DNA from 4 places in the Gracilibacillus sp. JCM 18860 genome. Region 4 is predicted to be linked to each of the others. Evidence: riboswitches for the same ligand, from Rfam matches in the RefSeq annotation. Region 4 holds a riboswitch; each other region holds the start of a gene.
The links. Region 4 has a riboswitch for S-adenosylmethionine ahead of ACZ5R4_RS08040 (methionine ABC transporter ATP-binding protein). Riboswitches for the same ligand answer to the same signal wherever they lie in the genome.
Positions count from the first base shown of each region.

Region 1: it holds a riboswitch for S-adenosylmethionine, as region 4 does, so the genes downstream of both, ACZ5R4_RS20635 (alpha-hydroxy-acid oxidizing protein) here and ACZ5R4_RS08040 (methionine ABC transporter ATP-binding protein) in region 4, are expected to answer to the same signal.
Region 2: it holds a riboswitch for S-adenosylmethionine, as region 4 does, so the genes downstream of both, ACZ5R4_RS11095 (phosphoadenylyl-sulfate reductase) here and ACZ5R4_RS08040 (methionine ABC transporter ATP-binding protein) in region 4, are expected to answer to the same signal.
Region 3: it holds a riboswitch for S-adenosylmethionine, as region 4 does, so the genes downstream of both, ACZ5R4_RS11805 (OsmC family protein) here and ACZ5R4_RS08040 (methionine ABC transporter ATP-binding protein) in region 4, are expected to answer to the same signal.

Region 1 is NZ_AP043868.1:4,259,286-4,261,485, reverse strand. It holds gene ACZ5R4_RS20635 (alpha-hydroxy-acid oxidizing protein) at 486-1,385, opposite strand; SAM riboswitch class I at 1,567-1,676, opposite strand; gene acsA (acetate--CoA ligase) at 1,695-2,200, opposite strand, start outside.
Region 2 is NZ_AP043868.1:2,208,469-2,210,668, forward strand. It holds gene ACZ5R4_RS11090 (aldo/keto reductase family protein) at 1-665, shown strand, start outside; SAM riboswitch class I at 820-937, shown strand; gene ACZ5R4_RS11095 (phosphoadenylyl-sulfate reductase) at 1,019-1,753, shown strand; gene ACZ5R4_RS11100 (assimilatory sulfite reductase (NADPH) flavoprotein subunit) at 1,858-2,200, shown strand, end outside.
Region 3 is NZ_AP043868.1:2,333,210-2,335,409, forward strand. It holds gene ACZ5R4_RS11795 (SLC45 family MFS transporter) at 1-278, opposite strand, end outside; gene ACZ5R4_RS11800 (hypothetical protein) at 479-667, opposite strand; SAM riboswitch class I at 696-802, shown strand; gene ACZ5R4_RS11805 (OsmC family protein) at 889-1,329, shown strand; gene ACZ5R4_RS11810 (sodium-dependent transporter) at 1,349-2,200, opposite strand, start outside.
Region 4 is NZ_AP043868.1:1,554,644-1,556,843, forward strand. It holds gene ACZ5R4_RS08035 (PTS sugar transporter) at 1-592, opposite strand, end outside; SAM riboswitch class I at 798-905, shown strand; gene ACZ5R4_RS08040 (methionine ABC transporter ATP-binding protein) at 990-2,015, shown strand; gene ACZ5R4_RS08045 (ABC transporter permease subunit) at 2,008-2,200, shown strand, end outside.

The DNA.
Region 1 (2,200 bases), 1.6 Mb from region 4:
TTTTTTAAACAAATGTTCACTAGTATCGCATTAAGATAAATTATGAACAGATGGTGGTCAGATTATTCAGAAAGTGATTTAATAGCAATAAAGAGTGAGATGCAAAAATGAGAGTGTGACTTGCAAGAATATGGAGCTTGTTGCAAAAATGTGAGCGTAACTTGCAAGAATATGGAGCTAGTTGCAAAAATGTGAGCGTAACTCGCAAGAATATGGAGCTTGTTGCAAAAATGTGAGCGTCACTTGCAAGAATATGGAGCTTGTTGCAAAAAAGAGAGTGTGACTTGCAAGATTATGGAGATAGTTGCAAAAATGAGAGTGTGACTTGCAAAATAAGCAACTAACTTTACTCAATTGCAGGACAAATGTTATATGAAACTGGGACAATAAGAAAGAAAAAAATATGTATTTTGACTACGTTCAATCATAGTACCGTTCAGATTCTCATCTTCTCTATTCAGTTTTGTCCCAGATTCAGTTGCTTCCTAATATGATATCAATTGATCGATGACCTTTTTAACTCCACTTATTCCATCTGTACTCAGCCCATAAATATAAGCCTTCTGAATAGAAACTGCATCGGCGCCAGATGCCAAATAGTACTGTATATCCTCCTTGGAATAAACATCAGTTTCCACAATCAGATGAAATGCTTCTCCTACTATATCTCTCATTGCCCTCAACTTCAGCCCATTCGGCAAAATCACTCCACTAATACGGTATTTTAGGGCTTGTCGAATGTCTTGTTCTTGTACATCACCTTGGAGATACACAGGTAATGTCGTGAACTGTTGAAGGTAATTAATCTTCTCCCAATTGACTGACGAAGTATTATATTCAGAAAGAATTAACTGTTGAAAAGCTTCTTTATCTTTTCCATAAGCTTTTCGATGAAAAATAGGATCTACGACAAAATTCCCATTACCTTTTTCGCACGAATCCATACCATTAACCGAATTATTTGATAATGGGATAACAATGGCTTGATATCCTGCTAATTCTGCCCGTTGGACGAAGTGCTTTGTTAAATCAATGTCTTGTAATAGATTAGCGGAAAACCATAATGTATGTTCATTGGATACATCACTAATTTCCTCCACACTGTAGGATGAATTGATGCCTACTATAAAAGGGATATTTTTTTCAGCTGCTGCTTTTGCTGTCGCTAGTTCACCATCTTCATGGAAATAAGTTTGTGCTCCCACTGCACCTAATAGTATTGTAGGCAATTTATTGATCGTTTTCTTCGGATTATTGAATTTTATTTCTTCATTACCGTAAGTAGATTCCGTACTTCTATTTAAATATTCCAACACAGTTGGTGTCAATTTTTGTTTTGCCTCTTCCTCTAATAATTTGATCCAGTTCATTTTGGTTACTGTCATGTTGTCTCCTCCTATTGTAAATGGTTTTCCTTATCCTTAACCCAAAAGGGTACGCGACCGTCCGTTAGTCAAAGGGACGCTTCTTTGACGCTTTCGAATCCTAGAGGCGATGTCCTAAAGACGGCTTTTCTTTAAGAAAAAAACTCCCTCCTGTTCATCAAAACAAGAGAGAGTTATTTCCCTCTTATCTTCCAAACTTTTGACGTTTGCTGGATTTAGCACCTTGTAAACATTGAGTTTATAGGTTGCTGGGCTTCATTGGGCCATTCCCTCCACCGCTCTTAATAAGAGTATGTTGTATTATTTTTTTCATGTTTGTTGTTTTTGAATTTCTTGTGCTTTCAATTGTCTTCGCAAAATCTTTCCACTAATTTTCGTTTTTGGTAGCTCTTCTACTACTTCTATTTCGCGAGGAGCAGCATGTGCTGAAAGATTTTTGCGAACAAATAAGCGAATCTCATCGAGTAATTCCTCTGACTCTGTAAAGCCCTGACGTAAAGTAATAAATGCCTTGACTAATTCACCACGTAATTCGTCTGGCTTTCCAATAACCCCAGCCTCTTCAACAGCTGGATGCTCGATTAATTTACTTTCTACTTCAAATGGACCAATTCTTTCCCCTGCAGAATTTATCATGTCATCATTTCTACCTTGAAAAAAGACATAGCCTTCTTCATCCTGTAAGGCCAAATCCCCAGAAAGATACCAGCCTTCATATTGAAAATACGATTGAAATTTATCTTTATTTCCCCATATCTCCTTCATCAAGCCTGGCCAAGGAGTTTTTACTGCTAATTGTCCTACTTCACCACTAT
Region 2 (2,200 bases), 650 kb from region 4:
GCTTATCGAGAAAACACATCGTAGAACAATGTGACGCGAGCTTAAAGCGACTTGGACTTGACTATATCGATATCTACTATTGTCACAGATACCACCAAGACACCCCTTTAGAGGAAACATTACGAGCGCTTGATGATTTAATTAGACAGGGAAAAGTTTTATATATCGGTGTTAGTGAATGGTCGGCAGAGCAAATGACAGAAGCTATTCATCTAGCTGACAAAAAATTGCTTGATCGTATTGTCGTCAATCAACCGAATTACAGTATGCTTCAACGCTACATCGAAAAAGAAGTGATCCCTGTAGGTAAAAAGCATGGAATTGGACAGGTTGTCTTCTCTCCACTTGCACAGGGTGTACTAACTGGTAAATATAAAAAAGGACAAGCAATTCCTGAAAACAGTCGGGCAGCTCAAAAGGATATGAATCTATCACGTATTCTAACGGAAGACAATCTAGAAAAAGTAGAAAAATTGAAGGCCATTGCTGCAAATGAAAACCTATCCCTTGCTCAATTAGCCATTGCGTGGATCCTACGTCAAGAAAATGTAGCGAGCGCACTTGTGGGAGCAAGTCGTCCAGAACAAATCGAAGAAAATGCAAAGGCATCTGGCATCACACTTTCCCAAGAGACATTAGCTAAAACAGAGGAAATTCTCAGTTAAGGTGATAAAATGGGCGGTCTAGCTGCCCATTTTCGTCCCATCTATTGGACTATTTGCATATATATAAAAATATATATTAACAATTTTTACAAAAAATCATGTTGACATTTCCTGTTATTCGGTTTATCATTACATTAAATATTCATAAAAGGAATTCTTATCCAGAGAGGTGGAGGGGCAGGCCCAGTGAATCCTCGGCAACAGGTTCTTACAAATGAACACTGTGCCAAATCCTGCGGGACAGCTTTAGGTTGTATCCCGAAAGATAAGAAGTGTAGATTGATTACAAGACTTCTTATCTGAACAGATAAGAAGTTTTTTTGATGAGAAAGACGATTAAAAGGAGGAGAAATATGTCAGAACAAGCAATTACCTATGCTCATTATGAAGAAAGTTTTTGGAATGAGTTCACGCCTGGTGAAGATGACCCGACAAAAGGGGCTGAGCAAATCATTAATTGGGCTTACAAAAGCTATGGAGACTCACTCGTTTATGCTTGTAGCTTTGGGGCAGAAAGTATGGTCCTAATAGACTTAATTGCTAGAGTGAAGCCAGATGCTTCATTAGTTTTTCTCGACACAGGCTTACATTTTCAAGAAACCTATGATCTGATTGATGAAGTGAAAAACAAATATCCTTCCTTACAAATAACGATGAAGCAACCTGAATTAACAGTAGAGGAGCAAGCAGAAAAACATGGATCCGCTCTTTGGAAGAGAAATCCTGATCAATGCTGCTACCTTCGAAAAGTAAAACCATTAGAGGAGGTTCTGAGCGGAGCTGTTGCTTGGATATCCGGACTTAGAAGAGAGCAATCCCTAAGTCGTGCGAAGACTCAATTTGTTAACAAGGATGAAAGATTCCAATCTGTTAAAATATGTCCCCTTATCTATTGGACCTGGGATGATGTTTGGGACTACATCAAAAAACACAACCTCCCATACAACGCTTTACATGATCAGAACTTTCCAAGCATTGGATGTATACCTTGTACCTCCCCTGTCACTAATTCAGACGATGAGCGTGCTGGTAGGTGGAGTTCTTTTAACAAAACAGAATGTGGTTTACACACTACAACGACACCATAGAAAATAGATGGTTAAATTTTTATGTCTATAACTAAGTAAAACTATCGGAATAATGAAAATCAAATAATATTCCCATAACATAATATAATGGAGAGGTGATCTTATTGGCCTTACAAGTGGTTAACAGCCCATTTGATGAACGACAAACAGAAATTTTAAATCAATTATTGCCAACCTTAAACGATGCACAGAAAAATTGGCTTGCCGGCTACCTTGCTGCATCTCAATCAGCAGCACCACCTGAAACGACGAAGCAAGTGACTAAAACGAGCGAGACAGCAACAAGAACCATTACTATCTTATATGGATCAGAAACAGGGAACAGTCAAACAATTGCCGAACAGTTGAATGATCAATTAAAGGCATCGGATCGAAAAACCGTGATTTCAAGCATGGATGATTTTAAGGCAAAGAAATTAAAAGAAGTGGAGGATCTCTTAATTGTTA
Region 3 (2,200 bases), 780 kb from region 4:
CGGCCGAGCCTCGGCATCCACGTTCGATCGGATAAATAACCAACAATCGGTTGAACGACTAACCCTGCAAGTGGCGGTAATATAAAGAAAAATCCTAATTTAGTAGGATCTGCTCCAATCGTTTGAAAAATTCGCCCCATGTTGGCACTTTGCAAGGAGAATGCCATTTGTACTCCTAAAAAACCAAAACTAATCAACCATATCGTACTGATTGGTAGATTCGGTAATTGTTGTTTTACATTGCTTTCTTCTTCTGTCTTAATTTCTTCTGCTAACATAATATCCTCCTTAAACCTAAACCTCTCATTTATCCGCTTTCAAAATGCAATCGATTGCACATAAGCTTTCATTTGTTCTAAATGGTTTTTTGTTACGATATTTAAATACTATTACTTTTTTAATCGAGCAATTCATATTATATCTGAAATTATTTTATAGCGCAATCGATTGCATTAATGTTCCGAATATCTCTTTTTTTCTATAAATCTATTTTGATTAGCATATGAGGGGCTGTTTGCAATATATCTTGGTGAACGCTCCTCTTCCTAGCTAGATTGCCAAGATATATCTTTTTATCTTGACTATCTCTCCTCTCCATAGCGAGATGAGCAAAATATATTTTTTCGACAACCTGTTCTTCACTAAGTTGATGTTTTTCTTTTTTCATGATATAGTCTATGAAACTATATGGATATTTCTCATCCAGAGAGGGGGAGGGACTGACCCTATGATCTCTCGGCAACCAACTTTTATTCAAAGTATGGTGCCAACTTCAGACGTATTTTAATACGAAAGATGAGAAGGAAAGCAATTATACTATCGGTAATCAGCCCTTCTCCCCTTTTTAGAGAAGGGCTTTTTCACATCTTACTTTAGGAGGAAACAAGCATGGCTATTCACACATTTAAAGCAACAGCAACATTAAAGGAAAAGGTTTTAGTAGAAACGGAATCCCGAGGACATAAGGTGATGGTTGACGAACCTGCATCCCTTGGTGGCACTGATACTGCAATGAACCCAGTAGAATTATTACTTTCTGCATTAGGATCCTGCCAATCGATTGTGGCACGTACGTATGCTGAAAAATTTGATATTGATCTAAAGAATTTCCGTGTTGAATTAGAAGGGGATATTGATCTGGACGGATTTTTCGATAAGGGGGATGTGCGCCCAGGATATTCGGAAATAAGCTCAACCTTTTACATTGATACTGATGCTCCAAAAGAAAAAGTAGAGGAATTTGTCACATTTTTAGAGGAGCATTGTCCAGTAGGTGATACGATTCAAAACCTTGTTAATCTTTCCTCTACCACTGTCATAAAAAAATAACCATCTCTCCTTGAGATGGTTATAACTTCCATATCCCGATCAAATTCACATACACTACGAGAATCGTGACCGGTACAATCCAAGTCATGACAACTCTCCAGATTTGATACCAGCCATTGGATAGGTTGTTAGACATCTTAAACTGCTCTTCCACCAGCGCTTTATCCATTCGATGAATGATAAACATCGCAATAAGTAAGCTTCCGAGTGGTAGCAAAATATTACTCACTAAATAATCTGTTGCATCAAATACTGTTTTATTAAAGACCATGAAATCCTTTAGAATACTGGAGGACAGGGCTGCTGGAATACCCGCAATGAACATAACAAGTCCTGAAATCCAGGTCACTTTCTTTCTCGATCTTTTTCCATTTTCCGTGAAGGCAGATACGATAATTTCTAATAAACTAAAGGAGGACGTTAAAGTCGCAAATAAAAATAATAATAAGAATAGACAGAAGAATACTTCCCCGAAAGGAATTTGAGCAAATACTGTCGGCAAAATAATAAACAATAAGCCCGGCCCTTCTGTAGGCTCAATTCCAAAGGCAAACACTGCCGGGAAAATAGCTAATCCCGCTAATAAGGAGACGAAAATATTCATCACGACAACAGAGGAAGCAGATGCCGGGATACTCACTTCTTTTCCTAAATAAGAGCTATAGGTAACCATACAAGAAAAACCCACTGCTAGAGCAAAAAAGGATTGACCAAGCGCATAGAGAATTCCCTCTCCTGTTAGGCTAGAAAAATCTGGATTTAGAATAAAAGAGATCCCTTCCGCAGCCCCTTCTAGAGTGAGGGAACGAACGACAAGGATAATAAAAAATAAAAACAATAATGGCATCATATATTTATTCGCTTTTTCAAT
Region 4 (2,200 bases):
GCCATCCGAGCCCATTTGATATTTGATTGGATGGATTGCTTCCTAAAATCGGGCGATACGACAGTTGAAATTCTTTACTTAAAGAAGTAATAAACGAAACAGCCCTCGTTCGATTGGTTGTTCCAGTGGTACCAGAGGTTGCTATTACTCTAGCACCCAAGGTGGCAATAGTTGCCATAGAAGTACCACCAGTTCCTACTACTGGTACTTGTTTCTTAGCGGCAGCACGAATGACGTGTTGATTCGTATCATTTGGATCACCACTCATTACAATTAATCCATCTATTTGCTCTTCTTCTATTAAATCGGCAATTTTCTGATCCAATAATCGCGCTTCTTCATTTACGACACTAAGATTAGCTCTTTCACTTTGAGTAAATGTTCCACTTTCATCAAGTTGCCATAAAGACGCCTTTGTGTCTTGTTTTGCAGAGTCCATGCTTTCTTCAGCACCAACGAACTGGACAGCGTGAAGCTTCATTCCTGCACTGTTTGCTTGAACTCTAATTTCTTCTAGTAGCTTAGCTGGTTTTTTTCCACCAAGGTTATAGAGGTTCCCACCACTACTACCAATTATTGCGATATGTTTCATCTCTTAACCTCTTTTCATTTAATCTACCAATTGTCTATTATAGTCGAAAATTGTCTAATACGCTACTATAGTAGAGTAAAAGAGTAAAAATTATTCAAAGTACTAGAGTTGAATTTTCTGAAAAGTCCGATGATTACAACAATTAGTAGACTTATTGACTTCACTTATTTGTCATGCTATGATTACCTTTATAATAAAAGTAATACTCTTATCAAGAGAGGTGGAGGGACTGGCCCTATGAAACCCAGCAACCGTCAGATGATTCTGATAGGTGCTAATTCCATCAAAGCAAGTTCGCTTTGAAAGATAAGAGGACTAAGCGGAGCATACATCCTTTCTGTCCTCTTGTACAGAAAGGATTTTTTGTTTTTCTACCCCAGAGAAAGGAGTGGGCTGATTGATTAAGATTGAAAACTTATCAAAGCTATATCAGACAAATAAACAACAAGTGCAAGCTGTCAATAATGTTTCATTAAACATAGAAAAAGGAGAAATATTTGGTGTAATTGGCTATAGTGGTGCTGGAAAAAGTACCTTTATCCGATTGATTAATCGATTAGAGGAACCAACAAATGGTACTGTTTCAATACAAGAGCTTGATATAACGAATATGTCTCAAGCTCAGCTGCGGAAAAAACGTCAAAAGATCGGTATGATCTTCCAGCATTTTAACCTCCTTTGGTCTAGAACCGTATTTGATAATATTGCATTTCCACTAGAGATAGCAGGTGTACCAAAAGCCAAGAGATCTGAAAAGGTAACTGAATTAATTCATCTAGTAGGATTATCTGGAAAAGAAAATTCCTATCCTGCACAACTAAGTGGTGGTCAGAAACAAAGAGTTGGCATTGCCCGTGCACTTGCCAATGATCCAGAGGTATTGCTTTGTGATGAAGCTACTTCTGCATTAGATCCTGAAACAACCGATGATATTCTCGAATTACTTGTGTCCATTAATCAGAAACTAGGTCTTACTATTATTTTGATCACACACGAGATGCATGTCATTCAAAAAATATGTAATCGAGTCGCTGTTATGGAGAGTGGAGAAGTTGTCGAAACGGGAGACGTATTGGATGTTTTTGTTCGTCCGAAGTCAGCTACTACAAAGCGATTTGTTCAGCAATTAAATCCATTAGAGCATGAACAAGATAAATTGCAAAACTTCATAACCAATCATGACAATAGTGAAGTAATCAAGCTACACTTTATTGGTAATGATGCTAAAAGGGCCCTCATTACAGAAATCGTTAGAAAATTTGATGTAGAAATTAATATTCTACAAGGCTCTATTGCCCCAACTAGAGAAGGTGCCTATGGAACATTGTATATTGAATTAAACGGAGAGAAAGATATTCTATCCAAAACTATTCAATTTATTGAAACCTCTGGTGTGGAAGTTGAGGTGTTACGTCATGCTTAAAGAATTATTTCCAAATGTAAACATGGAGGATTTATGGACAGCAACAGAAGAAACCTTATACATGACACTCATCTCCGTAGCTGGAACTCTCATTCTCGGAATTATACTTGGGCTATTGCTGTTTTTAACAGATAGAGGAAACCTTTGGCAAAATCGCTTTATTAACTTTGTCACTGCAACGGTTG